Regions from separate parts of the Embleya sp. NPDC059213 genome, predicted to be linked through region 3. Evidence: riboswitches for the same ligand, from Rfam matches in the RefSeq annotation. Region 3 holds a riboswitch; each other region holds the start of a gene.
What was found. A riboswitch is a leader RNA that binds a small molecule or an ion and turns the genes downstream of it on or off. The one in region 3 is predicted to bind cyclic di-AMP.
Positions count from the first base shown of each region.

Region 1: linked by a shared signal. The riboswitch ahead of ACFXMF_RS02865 (transglycosylase family protein) and the one ahead of ACFXMF_RS44510 (transglycosylase family protein) in region 3 are both predicted to bind cyclic di-AMP.
Region 2: linked by a shared signal. The riboswitch ahead of ACFXMF_RS31530 (NlpC/P60 family protein) and the one ahead of ACFXMF_RS44510 (transglycosylase family protein) in region 3 are both predicted to bind cyclic di-AMP.
Region 4: linked by a shared signal. The riboswitch ahead of ACFXMF_RS23070 (NlpC/P60 family protein) and the one ahead of ACFXMF_RS44510 (transglycosylase family protein) in region 3 are both predicted to bind cyclic di-AMP.

Region 1 is NZ_JBHZAV010000004.1:65,630-69,777, reverse strand. Features, by position in the region: gene ACFXMF_RS02870 (DUF6421 family protein) at 1-1,286, opposite strand, end outside; gene ACFXMF_RS02865 (transglycosylase family protein) at 1,997-2,629, opposite strand; cyclic di-AMP (ydaO/yuaA leader) riboswitch at 2,735-2,929, opposite strand; gene ACFXMF_RS02860 (EthD family reductase) at 3,121-3,456, opposite strand; gene ACFXMF_RS02855 (phosphoenolpyruvate hydrolase family protein) at 3,538-4,148, opposite strand, start outside.
Region 2 is NZ_JBHZAV010000108.1:28,049-32,196, reverse strand. Features, by position in the region: gene ACFXMF_RS31530 (NlpC/P60 family protein) at 474-1,457, opposite strand; cyclic di-AMP (ydaO/yuaA leader) riboswitch at 1,464-1,658, opposite strand; gene ACFXMF_RS31525 (TIGR04222 domain-containing membrane protein) at 2,077-2,925, shown strand; gene ACFXMF_RS31520 (TMEM165/GDT1 family protein) at 2,979-3,563, opposite strand; gene ACFXMF_RS31515 (TetR family transcriptional regulator) at 3,825-4,148, opposite strand, start outside.
Region 3 is NZ_JBHZAV010000268.1:5,140-9,287, forward strand. Features, by position in the region: gene ACFXMF_RS44500 (aldo/keto reductase) at 1-855, shown strand, start outside; gene ACFXMF_RS44505 (hypothetical protein) at 956-1,207, opposite strand; cyclic di-AMP (ydaO/yuaA leader) riboswitch at 1,945-2,176, shown strand; gene ACFXMF_RS44510 (transglycosylase family protein) at 2,208-3,473, shown strand; gene ACFXMF_RS44515 (glycerophosphodiester phosphodiesterase family protein) at 3,624-4,148, opposite strand, start outside.
Region 4 is NZ_JBHZAV010000062.1:25,286-29,433, forward strand. Features, by position in the region: gene ACFXMF_RS23065 (DUF3320 domain-containing protein) at 1-2,412, opposite strand, end outside; cyclic di-AMP (ydaO/yuaA leader) riboswitch at 2,958-3,101, shown strand; gene ACFXMF_RS23070 (NlpC/P60 family protein) at 3,111-4,148, shown strand, end outside.

The DNA.
Region 1 (4,148 bases), on a different contig from region 3:
CGGTTGAGCGCCTCGTAGAACATGCTCAGCGGGAACTCGTCCGGCAACACCGCGTCCACGAGCGCCTTCGGCGGCCCGTCGATCGGCAGCGCGGCGGCTCCCTTGGCCCACACCGAACCGGGGTGCGGCTGCACGTACTCGGCGACCAGCGCGTAACCGGCCAGCCAGTGGCCGACCTTCGAGCGATCCACCCCCGCGCGGTAGAGCCGGTCCACCTCGTCGTAGAGCCCGAGCACCGCGTCGGTGATCCGATCCCAGTCCACGGTGAGCCGATTGTCCGCCCACTCGACCACACCCGCGCGATGCAGGTAGGCGAACAGCAGTTGGCCGCCCAACCCGTCGTAGTTGCGCACCCGGCCGCCGGTGACCGGGAAGCGGAACAGCCGGTCGAAGATCACCGCGTACTGCACCGAACGAGCGGTCGACACGCCCTCCTCGGCCAGTCGCACCGCCTCGCGGAACGCGGTCAGGTCACACCGCAGCTCCTCCAGCGCGTACATCCAGAACGGCATCCGCTGCTTGATCATGAACGGGTCGAACGGCATCGGACCGCGCATGTGGCTGCGGTCGTGGATCAGGTCCCACAACACGAACGCGTCCTGGGCGAGTTGCTGGCTCTGCACCAACTCCGCCGCCTCCGGCGGAAGTTCCAGGCCGAGCGTGCGCGCCGCAGCGGCGCCGACCCGACGGAAGCGAGCCGCCTCGCGGTCGCAGAAGATGCCGCCCCAGGTGTACTGCGGCACCTCGCGCACGGCCACCGTCTCCGGGAAGAGCACCGCAGAGTCGGTGTCGTAGCCGTCGGTGAAGTCGACGAACGCGATCGGCACGAACATCGCGTTGTCGTAGCGCCCGGCCTCCAACTCGGCCAGCCACTGCGGCCACACCACCCGCAGCAGCACCGCCTCGACGTTGCGCTTCGGGTTGCCGTTCTGGGTGTTCATCGGGAACACGACGAGGTGCTCCAGCCCGTCCCGCCGGTCCCGCTCCGGGCGAAACGCGACGAGCGAGTCCAGGAAGTCGGGGCGGCCGAAACCGTCCGCCGACCAGCGCCGGAAGTCGGCCACGACGGCATCGAGGTACGCCTCGTCGTGCGGGAACAGCGGTGCGAGCCCGGTGATCGAGGAGGTGATGTCGGCCACCAGCGCCCGGGCGGACGCGTGCCCGGACGGCTCGATCGAACCGTCCTCGGCCTGCAACGGACGCAGGTCGGCGACGGACCGTTTGAGCACGGGCCACAGCGGGTGATCGACGGCGGTACGGACGGCTACGCGGGTCATGTTCGACATGGAACCCTCTCAGGAGAAAGCAGGAACCACGGTCAGGCGAACCTATGTCAAAAGATTTTAACGCCGCAAGGCCCTTCCAAACGCAATCTTATCGTCATGGGTATGTTTTGCCCGAATAAGTTGAGATTGCCGGGCGGCCCTGTTCGATCATCTCCCGGGCGCGGCGGCGGTGCATCCGGCACCTCTGGAGGAAGGCTCAAGATTTCGCCGACCCGGTCGCCGAGGTCTGTGGCTATCGACCGTCGATCCGGCCCGTCCCTACAGTTTCGTCCTGCTTGATGGAATACCAATTCCGTATAGCGGAATATTGGCCGGGGAGCGCCCTCGGATCCGCATCCACTCCCGCTGCCCGATCCCGCGAACGATCCTGCGATCCCGCATGTCCGATGGGCCGGGCCGTCCCGCGACGGCACCCGATGTGGAGGCACCGATCATGGGCTGGAGAACCACCAGGAAGACCGTTGCCGGCGAGAACGCGGCCGAGGCGCCGGGCGGGCCGCCCCGCCGGCGGGGCGGCGCCCGTGCATCCCGTGGACGAGATCCTGCCGCCGGGGCGAATGCCGGCCGGCGCCCTGCAACACGTGGCCACGCTGTTCGGCACCGTCGCGGCGGCGCGCACCCCGGGCTCGCCCGTCCGCGCCTGACCGTTGCCCCGAAACGGGCGTAGGCCCCGCCGAAGTACTCGGCGGGGCCTACGTGGTGGCGCTGGATCAGACGGCGAGCTGGGTGCCCACCGAGATCAGGTGGGGGTTGCCCCCGATGACGCCCGCGTTCGCGGCGTACAGGGCCTTGTAGCCACCCTTGACGCCGAGCTTCGCGGCGACGCCGGAGAGCGTGTCACCGGCCTTGACGGTGTACTTGCCGGAACCCGAAGTCTGCTTGGTCGCGGCCGACTTCGGCGCGTCCTGCTTGTCCTGCTTGTCCTGCACCTGGACCTTCGGCGCGTTGCCGGTGGAGGTCTTCGGCGCGTTCTCGGTCACGGACTCGGCCTTGGGCGCGGCCTTCGGCTCGACCTTGCTCTTGGTCTTGCCGGTGGTCGCGGAGTCGGCCGTGGCGGAGGCGTTGCCGCCCTTGCCCAGGCCGGCCTTCTGCGAGCAGACCGGCCAGGCGCCCGGACCCTGGCTCGCCAGGACCCGCTCGGCGACCGCGATCTGCTGGTCCTTGGTGGCCTGCGCGGCGCTGGAGGCGTACTGGCTGCCGCCGAACGCGTTCCAGGTGCTCGGGGTGAACTGCAGACCGCCGGAGAAGCCGTTGCCCGTGTTGATACCCCAGTTCCCGGTGCTCTCGCACTGGGCGACCGCGTCCCACGTGGACGAGGTCGCGGCGCTCGCGCTGCCCGTCATGCCCACGAGGGGAAGGACGAGACCCGCACCGGCGGCGACGGCGATGCCGGCGCGACGGCCACGAGAGAGCGAGCGAACGGGAGCGGTGATGGCACGGAAGGTCATTTATTACCTCGTCGGGCGCCTACGAAGTTAGCTGTCGGGTTCGGACGATTGGCCCGGCCTCGCCTGCAACAGGCATGGCTTCACCCCAGACATCGACGTGGCCGATGTCGGCACTCACTTGGTTCCCCCGCTCCTGCCGCCAGTCGATATCGACTGCTTCCCTCGGGCGGCGGCAGGATTCGGCGTACCACCCGGGGAGTCCGCTTGTGCGAACAACCACGAAGCTACGCACCGCTCCGCCGGGTTGGCAAACATTTCGGGTGATTTGTGAGGTGCCCCATAGGGCGGAATAACACCGATTTGCCCGATATGTCGCCAACCCCGCAGGTCACGGCTTCGACGTCCACGGTGCGCAGCCGCGTGCTCACCCGTGCTTCAGCGACGAGCTATTCCGTCGCGGGCAGCTCCACAGGTACGACTACCCGCTCCTCGTCCCACAGGAACGTCGCCCCGCCGGTCGCGAAATTGGCGACGTCGGCCACCGCGGCCCGCCCCTCCGGCGAATCCAGGGTCGCTTCGATACCGGCGCGGGTCGGTGCGTACAGCCCGACCACCAGGTAATAGGGCGGCTGCGCGCCGGACGGATCCGGTTCGCACTTGCCGATGGTCCAGCCGGTCAACCCGGGCATGGTGCGGGCGAGCGGGACGTGCTTCTCCCAGTAATAGGTGTCGAACGCCGCCGGGTCCTCGGGGTGGCCATAGAGCACGGTCAGCTTGTACATGCCGAATCCTCACGATCGTGTGGTGGATGTGGGTCCTGCCGGTGGTGCCCGGTGCGTCCGGCGCGCCGGCGCCGGATGGAACTAGCGCGCGGCGATGCTCTTGAACGCCCGCGCCTGCTCGGTGATGGCCACCTCGGTGGGCAGCCGTTCCATGCTGGAGGCGCCGAAGAAGCCGACCACGCCGGTGGTGTGGGCCAGCACGTACGCGGCGTCCTCGGGTTCGGCGATCGGCCCGCCGTGGCACAGCACCAGCACGTCGGGGTTCACCTCCGCCGCCGCGTCGCGCATGAGCTGCACCCGCTCCACCGCCTGGTCGAGGGTGACCGCGGTGGTCGCGCCGATGCTGCCCTTGGTGGTCAGTCCCAGATGCGGGACCAGGATGTCGGCGCCCGCCGCGGTCATCGCCCGGGCCTGCTCGGCGTCGAAGACGTAGGGGGCGGTCAGCAGGCCGCGCTCGGCGGCCAGCCGGATCATCTCCACCTCCAGGTCGTAGCCCATCCCGGTCTCCTCCAGGTTCTGCCGGAAGACGCCGTCGAACAGCCCGACCGTGGGGAAGTTCTGCACACCCGCGAAGCCCATCGCGGCGAGCTGGTCCAGGAAGTGCGGCATGATCCGGAACGGATCGGTGCCGCACACGCCCGCCAGTACCGGGGTGCCCTGGACCACCGGCAGCACCTCGCCCGCCATCTCGA
Region 2 (4,148 bases), on a different contig from region 3:
TGGCGTCAAACGCCTGCCGGGCTGAAGAGCTTGGCCTCAAACGCCGGCCGGGCTGATGGGGCCGGCTTGGGCGGAAGGCTTGGCGTCGAAGGCCGGGTGGGCTGGAGCGCTTGGCTTGGGCGGAGGGCTTGGCCTCAAACGCCGGCCGGGCTGAAGGGGTTGGCTCGGGTGGAGGGTTTCGCCTCGGGCGCCGGCCGGGCTGATGGGGCCGGCTTGGGCGGAGGGCTTGGCGTCGAAGGCCGGGTGGGCTGGAGCGCTTGGCTCGGGCGGTGGGCTTGGGGTTGGACGGTGGTCGGGTCGATGGGTTTTGTTCGGGTCGGAGGGGCGGATCGGGCTTGTGGGGCCGGTTCGGGTGTGGTTCAGGTGTCTGGGGTGGGACACGTGTGGCGCCGTGCGCCTCGGTGGTGGTCGAGGGGCACGGCGCCGGTGTGTTGCCGGGGCGTGACGGCGAGGCGTCGGCCTCGGCGGGTCGATCAAGAAGGACGCGTGGCGCCCGCGATCGGCATGGTGTTGATCGAGGAGATCTCGACCGGCTTGCGCGAGTTCGCGGCGTGCACCATCTTGCCGTCGCCGATGTAGATGCCGACGTGGCTGATGCCCGAGTAGAAGAACACCAGGTCGCCGGGCTGCAGGTTGGCGATCGACACGTGCGGGTCGGCGGCGAACTGGTCGTTGGTCACGCGCGGCAGCGAGATGCCGGCCGACTTGTACGCGGCCTGGACCAGACCCGAGCAGTCGTAGGCGTTCGGGCCGGTGGCGCCGTACACGTACGGCTTGCCGATCTGCGCCTTGGCGAAGGCCACGGCCTGGGCGGCCTTGCTGCTCGACGCGGTGGACGAGCCGCCACTCGGCGCCTGGTTGCCCTTCGAGCCGCCGGTGGCGGGCTTGGCGGGGGTCTTGGCGGCGGGCTTGACCGACACGTCGGCGGACGGCTTGCTCGCCGGCTTGGGGGTGGTCTTGCCGGGCGTGACGCCGGTCTTCGGCTGCACCTTGATGCTCGGCTGGGCCGGCGCGGCGGCCTTGGAGAGCACGGGGGCCGAGCCGGTCAGCCGGAGGGTCTGGCCGATCCGGATCAGGTCCGGGCCGGACAGGAGCACATCGCGGTTGATCTCGTACAGGCTCTGCCAGCCGCCGGTGACCTGGTTGGTCTGGGCGAGCCCGAACAGCGTGTCGCCGGCCTTGACCACGTAGCCGGCCTTGTCGGCGGGCGCGGCGGTCTCCGGCGCGGCGGGTGCGGCCTGGACCGGGGCGGCCTCGACCGCGGCGGTCGGGACCGCCGACAGCACGGCGGAGGCGCCGGAGGGGGCCTGCTCGGAGGTGGAGGGGGCCTGCGCGTGGGCCGTACCGGCAGTGGCGACCGGGATCACGACACCCATGCCGGCGATGCCCACCGCCGCTACGAAGCGGCGGACGTTGGTGGGTCGAGCGGCGCGATGACGAGCGTTTGCGGACAGCATGAAATGGGGTCCTCTCCTGTCGCCTACGAGGTGAGCTGTCGGATTCGGACTGGAGCAGCCCGGTCGCGCAGCACGCGACTTCACCCCTAGCCGTCACCGGAACGATCCCGGCCACGGCGATTCACCTGGTTCCCCCGCTCCCGTCGGATTCTTCGATGTAGACCTCCCGCTGCCGGCGACGGGATTCGGCGTACCGGCGACAGGGTTCACCCGAAAGGTGAATCGGCGAGAAAGGTAGGCAATACGGATGCCGGATCACAACCGAAACGCCGAGTTTGCCTCCGGTGTAAAGGCGGAATAAGTGCGACATCTCGGCCGGCCCACCGGTCGATGCACCACTCATGACGAGGGGATATCTCGGAGAGTGGCGTGATCATTCGGTCACGGAAAATAATCGAGATTCATGCCGGGGTGCGGAAAATGAATTACCACCCGAAGTCGGCTAAGTAATTTATGTCCGTTTTATCCATGCGGCCTACATCACATTTCGGCCGGTTCGCGAAGCAAGGTGCGAGGGGGTTCCACCGGACGCGCCGGCGACGAGGCGGCACCGTGGTGCGCACGGGCGCGGCGCCGCGCCGCCGATCGCGAATACCGGGGGTGTGGGCATGATCGCGCAGTGCGCGAGGGCATCGCCGCGGGAACGGCGCGGGGGTCGACGAACGGGCAGGCCGGCCGGGACCCGACCCACTGGTCCCTCCCGGCGGGCCAGGCCCGGTGGTACCTGCTCGTGTCCGCGGCCTGCCTCGGCTGGTTCGTGGTTGCCTGGCTGCTCCGGTTCGGGCGGGCGTACCGGTTGCGCAGGCGCGCGGCGCCGGCCACCGCCGAGCGCGTTCTCGACTTCCGGGAGATCGCGCTGGTCGCCGGCGGTTCGACCCGGTTCGCCCGGGTCGCGCTCGTGGCGATGCACCACCGTCGGCGGGCGGTGATCGGTGCGGATCGTCGGATCGGCCTGCTCGCACCCGAGCCGGACGACCCGGTCGAGCGCACCGTCTTCGACGCGGTGGGCGCGGCCCGAACCGCCCTGATCGGGCCGATCGTGGACGCGGTCGCCCGGTTCGGGCCGACCGCCGGATGGCGACCGGCGCGGACCCGGTTGGAACAGGACGGCCTGCTGCCGAGTGAGCGGGACGTCGACCCGCGTGGCACCTGCAGCCTGTGTGTCGTCCTGTTCCTCGGCATCGGCTTCGGCGTCGCCGAAGGGATGACCGGTTCGCCGGGCTGCGCCACGGTGTCGGTCCTGGCGCTGATCGCCCTGGTACCGCGACTGTTCACCCGGCCGCTCGCCGCGCAGACCGTGGCGGGCCGGGCCCGGATCAGCACGCTGCGTCGGATGCCGCCGACCGTGCAAGCGGACTCCGCCGAGGACGTGCCGACCCGGATCGCGGTCTTCGGCCCGGAAGCGGTCCCGGACCCGATCGTCCGCGCGTCCCTGATGCCCTTGCCGCCCACGCCGTCGTCCGGCTGACCGGGCGCAGGCCGGGCGCATCGGGGCCGGACGCGCATGCCGCGTCGCGCCGCTCAGCCCGTGAACGCCTCCACCAGGGACCAGATCGCCAGTCCGAGCATGCACACGCCGCCGATCCGCTGCACCGTCTGCAACGGGACCCGCTTGGCGATGAACCGTCCCGCGAGCAGCGCCAGCGCGGAGACCGACATCAGCGCCGCGGCCGAGCCGATCGCGGTGGACCAGGTGCCGTTGGTGGCCGCCAGGTTGGCGGTGGTGATCTGGGTGAGGTCGCCCCATTCGCTGATGAACACGGCCATGAACGCGGTGGAGAAGACCGGCCAGAACCCGGTCACGGTCTTGCCCGCGGTGTCCTCGTCGTCGTCCCCCGCCCCGCCGCGCAACAACATGAAGGCGCCGAAGCCGAACAGTGCGGCGGAGACGAGCTTGACGATCCAGCCGGGCAGCAGGCCGAGCAGACCGCCCGCGCCGACGGCGATCGCGACGTGCACGACGAACGCGGTCGAGGTGCCGAACCAGACGTAGAGCGGTCGCATGCGGGTGCCCATGGCAAGCGACGCGAACATCGTCTTGTCCGGGAGCTCGGCGAGGAAGATCAGCCCGAAGGCGGTCAGGATCGCCAGAGGGTCGAGGTGCATCCGGGTGGCTTTCTGCGAGAGCCGGGCCTCCGGGTCTTCACGAAGGCGCCGCTCGGCGACCGGAGGACCACTCGGCCCGGCACGACGGGTGCAGCCGCGTGGAACGCGGATGCGTCGGTACCTGGCCGAAGGTCTCGCCCGCCCGCCTGGAGCACGGGCCCGGCCACCGGGAGTCCGAGGACTCCAGCATGTCGACGACCGGTTTGCGGGGCTACTCCCCTTCGCTGTCGCCGACCCTACCGCACCGGGCCGGCCGGCCGACTACGACGGGGGCGCGGCCAGGACCCGTGCCAACGACCAGCGCAGTTGTGCCTCGTCCAGATCAGTGCCCAGCGTGAGCACCTGCAACATGGTGCCGTCCAACACCGCCAGCGCCGCCGCGGCCGCCTGCGCGCCGACCCGGGCGGACAGGAAGTCGCCGACCCCCTCGACCCACGCCACGGCGAACCCGCGCAGTTGTGGGCTGCGGGCCGCCGCCAGGTACAACTCGTATTCCACCAGCGCGCGCGGGCGGTCCGCGAGGTATTCGGCGGTGAGGGCGGTGAGCACCTCCGGCAGGTCCTCGGCATCGCGGGTTCGGCGCAC
Region 3 (4,148 bases):
TCCGGCCCCGCCCACGCCTCCGGTGTCTTCCCGCTCGGCGGCGACCTGCCGGTGCACCGGCTCGGGTACGGCGCCATGCAACTCACCGGAACCGGTGTCTGGGGCGAACCAAAGGACCGCCAAGAGGCGATCCGGGTATTGCGCCGCGCCGTCGAACTGGGGGTGAATCTGATCGATACGGCCGACTCGTACGGCCCGTTCGTCAACGAACAACTCATCCGTGAGGCGCTGCACCCGTACGCCGAGGACGTGGTGATCGCCACCAAGGGCGGCTTCGCCCGCACCGGACCGGGCGAATGGCGCGCCCTGGGCCGGCCCGAATACCTGCGCCAGCAGACCGAACTGAGCCTGCGTCACCTCGGCCTGGAGCGGATCGACCTCTACCAGCTGCACCGGATCGACCCGCAGGTCCCGCTCGCGGACCAGCTCGGTGAACTCGGCGCGTTGCAGCAGGAGGGCAAGATCCGGCACATCGGCCTGTCCGAGGTCACCGTGGAGCAGTTGCGCCAGGCCCGGGAGATCGTCGAGATCGTCTCCGTGCAGAACCTGTACAACCTGGCCGACCGCAAGTCGGAGAGCGTGCTCGACTACGCGACGGCCGAGAACATCGCGTTCATCCCGTGGTTCCCGATCGCCACCGGCCAACTCGCGCGGCCGGGCGGTCCGTTGGAGCAGGTCGCCAAGGAACAGGGCGCCGCGCCCTCACAGTTGGCGCTGGCCTGGCTGCTGCACCGCTCCCCGGTCTTGCTGCCGATCCCGGGCACCTCCAGCGTCGCGCACCTGGAGGAGAACACCGAGGCGGCCCGAATCCGACTGTCCGACGAGCAGTTCGAGGCGCTGTCCGCCGCGGTCTGAGCCCGATCGCCGACCCGCCGGGTCGGCCGGAAACGATGTCGAGGGCGGCTGTTCGACCCGCGGGTCCGCGGTGTCGACGGCCGCCCTCGTCGGTATCGGCTCAGCCCGGTGCCGGGACGATCCGCACGCTCCACCCGTCCTCGATCTCGGCGCCGTCGATGGTGATCGCCTCCACCGTGCGCGACCTCGGGTCGATGTCGGCCACCACACCCTCACCCGCGTAGCGCGGATGGCCCGATGCGCCGACCTCGCCGGTGGCCTCGACCACCGCCGAGCGCACCGCCGGGCCCCGGGCGTCGGCGGCCATGTCCTGGTCGTTGAACGGGAAGATGGCAATCTCGAATCGTTCCATGCCCGCCCCCATGCCCCCACCCCCTCCGTCCCAAGCCACCCGATCGACGAGGTTGGCGGGCCTGAATACGGGGGGTGACCGGGGCCGGGCCCGAACGGGACCGGCCGCGCCCGGTGCCGCGAGCGTCCCGTCGCCGGGACCGCCGAGCCGATACGGCTCCCGGTCGCGCTCGACCGGGCACCCGCTACGAGGTCCCGGGAGACCACCGCCGACAACCCCGAACGCGCCGCCCTGATGCAACGGGCCATCTCGACCCACCCGCGCCACGTACTCGGTATCGACGACGCCGGCCGGGCAGCGAAACAGCAGGCTCTGCCGGAGAGCGTCGTCCCCATGAGGCGGATCGAATCCAAGTGAAGCCCCGAGACGCGCACCACTTCCCGGCGGTCACAACCCCGGCGGAGACCGGGCCGGCAGGCAAATTGGGACGTATATATGGGGGTAATTCGGACGCTCCGCTATCGAGCGCATGACGCACGTCACATCACGCATACCGATGGTCAGGAACTCGTACGCAGCGTGAACCGAGTTTTCCGGAATTTCACCCATGGTGATTCCCCTATCGGCTCAGCGTGAGCAACTCGGGCACAATGCGTACCGCGTCCGGGACTTTAGGTCCCGATATTCCACGCTTACGTCCTGATTTTTCGGTTTCGGCGAATCGTGATGTTTGGTTCCCGGTCGGGGTGTGCGTAGCTTGGTGCTTCGCCACACCGGTCCGGTGCTCGGCGAAATGGTCTCCCGGTTCGCCGAATCCTGCCGCCGGAGCGAGGCCACGGTACGAAACCCGAAAGGCAGGAGCGGGGGAACCAAGTGGAATGCCGTCCCGGGCGTCTGTGACGCAGACGCCCATTCGGACGGCTTGGGGTGAAGCCGTGCCCGTCCCTCTCACGAGGGCCGAACACGGCCGGGCGAGACTCTCCAGCCCGAATCCGACAGCTCACTTCGTAGGCGTGGGAGAAGGAAAATCTTCGTGCAGTCGTTCAACACCCCTGCCCGTATGCCCAAGAAGACGCGTCTCGCGCTCACCCTCGGAATGGCCGGCGCGATCGTCGCCGCCCCGCTGATCACCGGTCTCGCGACCGCCAACGCCGCCTCCGTCTCCACCTGGGACAAGGTCGCCATGGGCGAGAGCTCGGGCAACTGGCACATCAACACCGGCAACGGTTTCTACGGTGGCCTGCAGTTCACCCAGAGCACCTGGAACGAGTTCGGCGGTCAGCAGTACGCCCCGCGTGCCGACCTGGCCACCAAGGACCAGCAGATCGCCATCGCGGAGAAGGTCCTCGCCGTGCAGGGCCCCGGCGCGTGGCCGAACACCTCCGGCCCGGCGGGTCTGACCAAGGGCGGCGCCAAGCCCGCCGTCTCGCCGAGCACCAAGGCCGCCGGCTCGGCCAAGACCTCGGTCACGGTGGCCCCCAAGGCCGCCGAGAAGCCGGCCGAGTCCGCGCCGACCACCGCCCCGGCCCCGAAGATCGAGGTCGTCCCGGCCGCCGCGTCGACCACCTCCTCGTACTCCGTGGTCAAGGGTGACACCCTGTCCAAGATCGCCGCGGACAAGGCCGTCACCGGTGGTTGGCACAAGCTGTACGCCGACAACCGCGCCGTGATCGGTGGCAACCCGGACGTCATCCAGATCGGTCAGAAGCTCAAGCTGTCCGGCAAGGCCAAGGCCGCCGCCACCGCCAAGGCCGAGGTCGCGCCGAAGGCCGCGCCCAAGACCGAGACCACGACCACGACCACGTCGCAGGCCAAGCCCTCCGCGTCGGTGAAGGTCGCTCCGAAGACCACGGTCAAGGAGAAGGCCCCGGTCGCGACCAAGGGTGCCTCGGTCAAGGCCGGCAGCTCCTCGGTCAACGCCTCCGGCTACGTCGCTCCCGTGAGCGGCTCGCTGGGCACCGCGTTCGGCACCGGCGGCAAGCTGTGGTCCAGCGGCAGCCACACCGGCCAGGACTTCGTGGTCGGCACCGGCACCTCGGTGAAGGCGATCACCTCGGGCACCGTGGTCAGCGCCGGCAACGGTGGTGCCTACGGCAACGAGGTCGTCATCAAGCACGCGGACGGCAAGTACTCGCAGTACGCGCACCTGTCCAGCATCAGCGTTCGCGTCGGTGCCACGGTGAGCACCGGTCAGCAGATCGGCCTCTCCGGCGCGACCGGCAACGTGACCGGCCCGCACCTGCACTTCGAGATCCGCACCACCCCGAACTACGGCAGCGGCATCAACCCGGTCACCTACCTGCGCGCGCACGGCGTCAACCTCTGATCCGAGCGTCAACAGGCAGTAACCGCACGGCGACAGCCGCCGTGCAGTAGCCGCAGCCAGGGCCGGGCCCGTCGACCACGTGTCGACGGGCCCGGCCCTTTTCCGCGCCCGGACCCTTTCCGCGCCCGGCCCGCGGTGCGGCCGGATCGATCAGCCGCGAGCCGGATACCGCTTGGGCAGCGGCAGTCCGCGCGCGGCCAGCAACTCCCGCAACCGGTCCGGGTAGTCGGTGATCAGGCCGTCCACGCCGTCGTCCATCAACTTGGCCATGGTCGCCGGGTCGTCGATGGTCCACGGCACGACCTTGATGCCCCGCGCGTGCGCCCGGGCGACCATCTCCCGGGTCACGTACGGACGGTAGTCGGGATCGGTCACCTTGCCGTTCTGCGGGAAACCGTGCACGGGCGAGAAGGTGCCGGCCCCGAACGAGGCGATCGCGCGCAGCGGGTCGCCGCCGAAGTCGTCGATGTCCAGGCCGCCCAGCCAGGGCGAGGCGCCGGGCTTGCCGACCTGAAGGAAGTCGTAGTTGGTCAACGCGACCAGCGGCAGGCGCGGTTCGACCTGGCGCATGCGCTTGAGCGCACCCCAGTCGAAGCTTTGAATGGTGACCTGGCGCAACAGCCCGGCCCGGCGCACCTCGCGCGCCACCGTCTGCACGAACTGCTCGCGCGGCGC
Region 4 (4,148 bases), on a different contig from region 3:
CGCGCCACGGACGTCCCGAGCCACCAGTCCCGGCACCGGGTCGAACTCGACGCCGTCGGCCAGACGGGACACCAGAATGTCCCGCCGACCGATGCCTCGGGTGAGTTCGGCGATTCGGTCCGCGATGTCCAGCACCGCCCGCAGGGACGGCAGGTCGTCCGCGCCGCGCGGAAGGCAGGGGCCCAGCGCCTCCTGATGCAGAGTCATCAGCCGAGTGACCTCGGCCGCGGCGTCGTGCCAGGCCAGGGCGTCGGTCAGGCGTTGGGGCACGGTCTTGTGCCAACCGGCGCGGGTGAGCGCGACCGCCGCCGCGCGATCCTCGCGATACCGGGAGGACAGCCGCCCGAACACACCCCGGTGCTGCTCGGCGAACCTCCCGATCAGGGCAGGCAACTCCTCTGCTTGCAGGACCTGTTCACCGAAGACGTCCTCCGCTGCCGCACGCGCGACCGCGCAGGCGGCAAACGCGACCTGCAACTCCCCGGCCGCTCGATGTGCCGCGCGCAGCCCGTCCTCGTCGAACCATCGTGCGGGCGGCCGTCGGGCCGCGGAGGTCAGATCGACGAGTTGCAGCAGGCCGAAGGCGGCCTGCATGCTCTGCGGCTCGGGCAGTGCGAACAGCTCGGCCAACCGCGCAAACCCGGCGGAGGGATCGTCCGAGAGCCCGGCACCGGCGGTGCCGACCGCGGCCGGGTCTCGTCCGGGCAGGCCCGCCTCCAACGTGGTCACGACCCTGCGTAGGTCGGGCACGGCGCACGGTTGGGGAATGGTGGCCCCGAACGGACGACGCTCGGCAGCCGTACCCAGGTCGGCGAGTGCCTCGGCGGCCTCGGCGAGCACAGCGGTGGGAGCGGAGTCCCTCTTCAACCCGCGCCAGACGAACGCCTCACGTTCCGCCGCCGGCCGCCAGGCCCGTCCGACGGCGCCCGCCGCCGCCACGATCGACCCCAGGTGTCCGGCTTCGAGTCGGCGGATCGTGTCGGTGCTCCGCGCGCCGAGGGTGAGTTGCGGCGTGTCCGCCTGCTCCAGCAGCACCAGGCGGCCCAGGACGTCGTGCAGGGAACGGCCGAGCGGTTCACGAGTGTGGTTCATCGCCGCCGCATAGGCGGACAGCTCCTCGCGCAGGCGACGGGCCCGATCGAGTTCGTGCTCGGCCGCCCCGGTGATCCGTACCTCGGTGGTCAGCACCCGCTCCAGCTCGGTCGCCACCGCCTTCTTGCCGGTGTCACCGCTGTGCAGGGCCATTACGAAGTCCCCGAGGCCGACACCTCGGAGCCGATTACGGACGACGTCGAGCGCCGCGGCCTTCTCGCTGACGAACAGAACGGACCGGCCGGCATGCATGAGTGCGGCGATCATGTTGGTGATCGTCTGGCTCTTGCCGGTACCGGGCGGACCGCTCATCACGAAGGAACGCCCGTCCAGCGCGGCCGCGATGCACTGCCGCTGCGAGGAGTCCGCGTTCAGCACGAGCGGGGTCCGCTCGGGCAGTTGGATCTCGTCGATGCGGTCGATCTCGGGCGGCTCGAAGTCGATCAGGTCGTCGGGCAGTCCCGCGTCGGGGCCGAGGCCGACGGCTCGCACCAGCGGATGGGCCAGGATGCGCTCCTCGTTCTGCTGGAGGTCCTGGTACATGGCCTCCTTGTGCGACGAGAAGAGGCCGAGCACCACGCGGTCCTCGACCGACCAACCCTGCTGCGTGCCCGCGACCTCCCGGGCTGCCGACAGGACCGCGTCGGAATCGAGCACGTCGCAGTCGGCCACCGTGCTCCAGTCGACACCCAACTGCTCCAACTTGACCGCGAGCGCGGGATTGTGGATCCGGTCCTGGTCCTCCGCCAGGTGCAGTCGCGTCTGCCTCCGTGCGTCCCGACGAAGCTCCACAGGTACGAGCAGCAGCGGAGCAAAGCACGTCTCCGCGGCGCCCGCCTCCCGCCACTCCAACATGCCGACGCCCAGCCAGAGCACCCACAAGCCGTAGTCGATGTACATCTGACCCGACTTCTGCCGCAGTTGGTAGAGCGACGCGTCCAGCCCCGCCTGCGTGTTCTTCCGGGTCACCAGGCCGTCGGCACGACCGGTGCGGCCCGCCTCCGAACCCAGGTCGTACGCGAGGAAGGTCTCGGTGCCCGGTTCGGCCTCCTCCGCCTCCGTGCCTGCCTCGACCCGTCCGTCGGACTCGACGGGAGCGAACGGCCAGCCGCGAGCGAATCCGGCCAACACGGCGGCGGCGTCCGGCGCGACGACCTCCAGAGTGGCGATGCGGGTGTGCCGGAAGTTCAACAGCCGGTTCCGCCCGCCCAGGTCGAGCAGCGAGTCCCGCCAACCGCCCAGGACGCCCCTCAATCGCGCGAGCGCCGCGTCGTCCCCACTGCCAGGCTGCGCAACTCCGGCCGTTCGCGAACTCTGCATGCAGACGTACCTCCGAAGCGGATACGCACAGGAGGCACCCCACCTCGGCCCCCCGGCCGCAGTAAGTATTCAGTGCCGGCAGTCCGACGCACCAGTCACCCGAACAGCCGTCCCCATAAGGCCCATCGGACGATCGACGACTCCGAAACACCCACACCGTGAACCGCGTTCGCGGCGCGTGGCTTCGGCTTTATCGCGCACCGCCGCGGCCCCGAAGCCGACGCGACAACCCCTGCGGCCCACAGCTCTGCGGACGACCAATTTCTCACGTTCGGTGACATCGATGGAGTTGGGCCGGCGGCTGATCCACGCCGCCAATCATTGCCAAATCGGTCCAAGATCGATTTTCGGGCATCCACGCGCTTTTCCCGTAATAAGCGGAGAATGAAACGGAAGTCTTGGTAAAGTTTTGGCAATGCAGAGGCTCCCGGTGCCGACCGTGACACCCCTGTGACTATCGTTCTGCGATAAGGCGATCGGTTCGACGTCGGCCATCCCGGTCGACACGATCGCCTCCGCCGAATTCGGGGACGAGTTTTGGTGACGGTGAGTGATCGCCGTCGTTGCGACGCGAAGCCGGAACCGGGGACCCTCGCAGTCCCTGGGGTGAATCGGTGCCTCGGCACCGTAGGGCGTCTTCTTCCGCCCGAACCCGTCAGCTAACCCGGTAGGCGGCCGAGGAAGGAGACCCGCCACCAGTGGCGACCCAACGTCGATCCGGGCAGCACCGCAAGCCCAAGCCGCGCACCGCCGTGCGTACCGCAGCGACCGTCGTCACGGCCGCGGCGACGATGACCGGCGTGATGACCTTCGCCGGCACCGCGAGCGCCGACCCCGCGCAGTCGTTCCAGCAGACCAAGGATCGCGTCAACCAACTGCACAGCGAAGTGATCAAGGCCACCGAAGCCGCCAACGGCGTCGACGAGCAGATCACCAAGCAGCAGGGCACGGCGAGCCGGACCCAGGCCCGGATCACCGAGGAACAGGCCGCGCTCAACACCCTGCGCGACCAGATCGGTGTCCTGGCGGCCAACCAGTACCGCACCGGCGGCCTGCCCCCGTCGCTCTCGCTCGCGCTCAGCGGCGACCCCGAGGGCTACCTGCAGAAGTCGCAGATGATGTCCCAGCTCGACGGCCAGCAGGCCGCCAAGCTGAAGCAGATCGCGGCGCAGGCCCGCGTCCTCCAGCAGGACCGCACCGAGGCCACCGCCCAGCTCTCCGCGCTGGAAAAGCTGCGCACCGAGCTGAACACGCACAAGAACGAGATCCAGACCAAGCTCGCCGAGGCCCAGCGGCTGCTGAACACGCTGGACAAGAAGCAGCAGGACGAGATCCTCAACTCGAACGAGCACAAGAACGACACCGGTGCGCGAAGCGACGCCGACCGCAGCTCGCGGGACAAGCCGGACTCGCCGCCGCCGGCGACCAACATCCCGGCCTCCGGCCGGGCCCAGGCCGCGATCAACTTCGCGCTGGCGCAGATCGGCAAGCCGTACGCGCCCCGGGGCGTGGGTCCCGGCTCGTACGACTGCTCGGGGCTGACCCAGGCGTCCTGGAGGGCGGCGAACGTCTCGCTCAGCCGCACCACCTGGACCCAGGTCAACGACGGTCCCAGGATCGCCAAGAGCGCCCTCCAGCCGGGCGACCTGGTGTTCTACTTCTCGGACAACTCGCACGTGGGCATGTACATCGGCAACGGCCAGATCGTGCACGCCCCGCGACCGGGCAAGAACGTA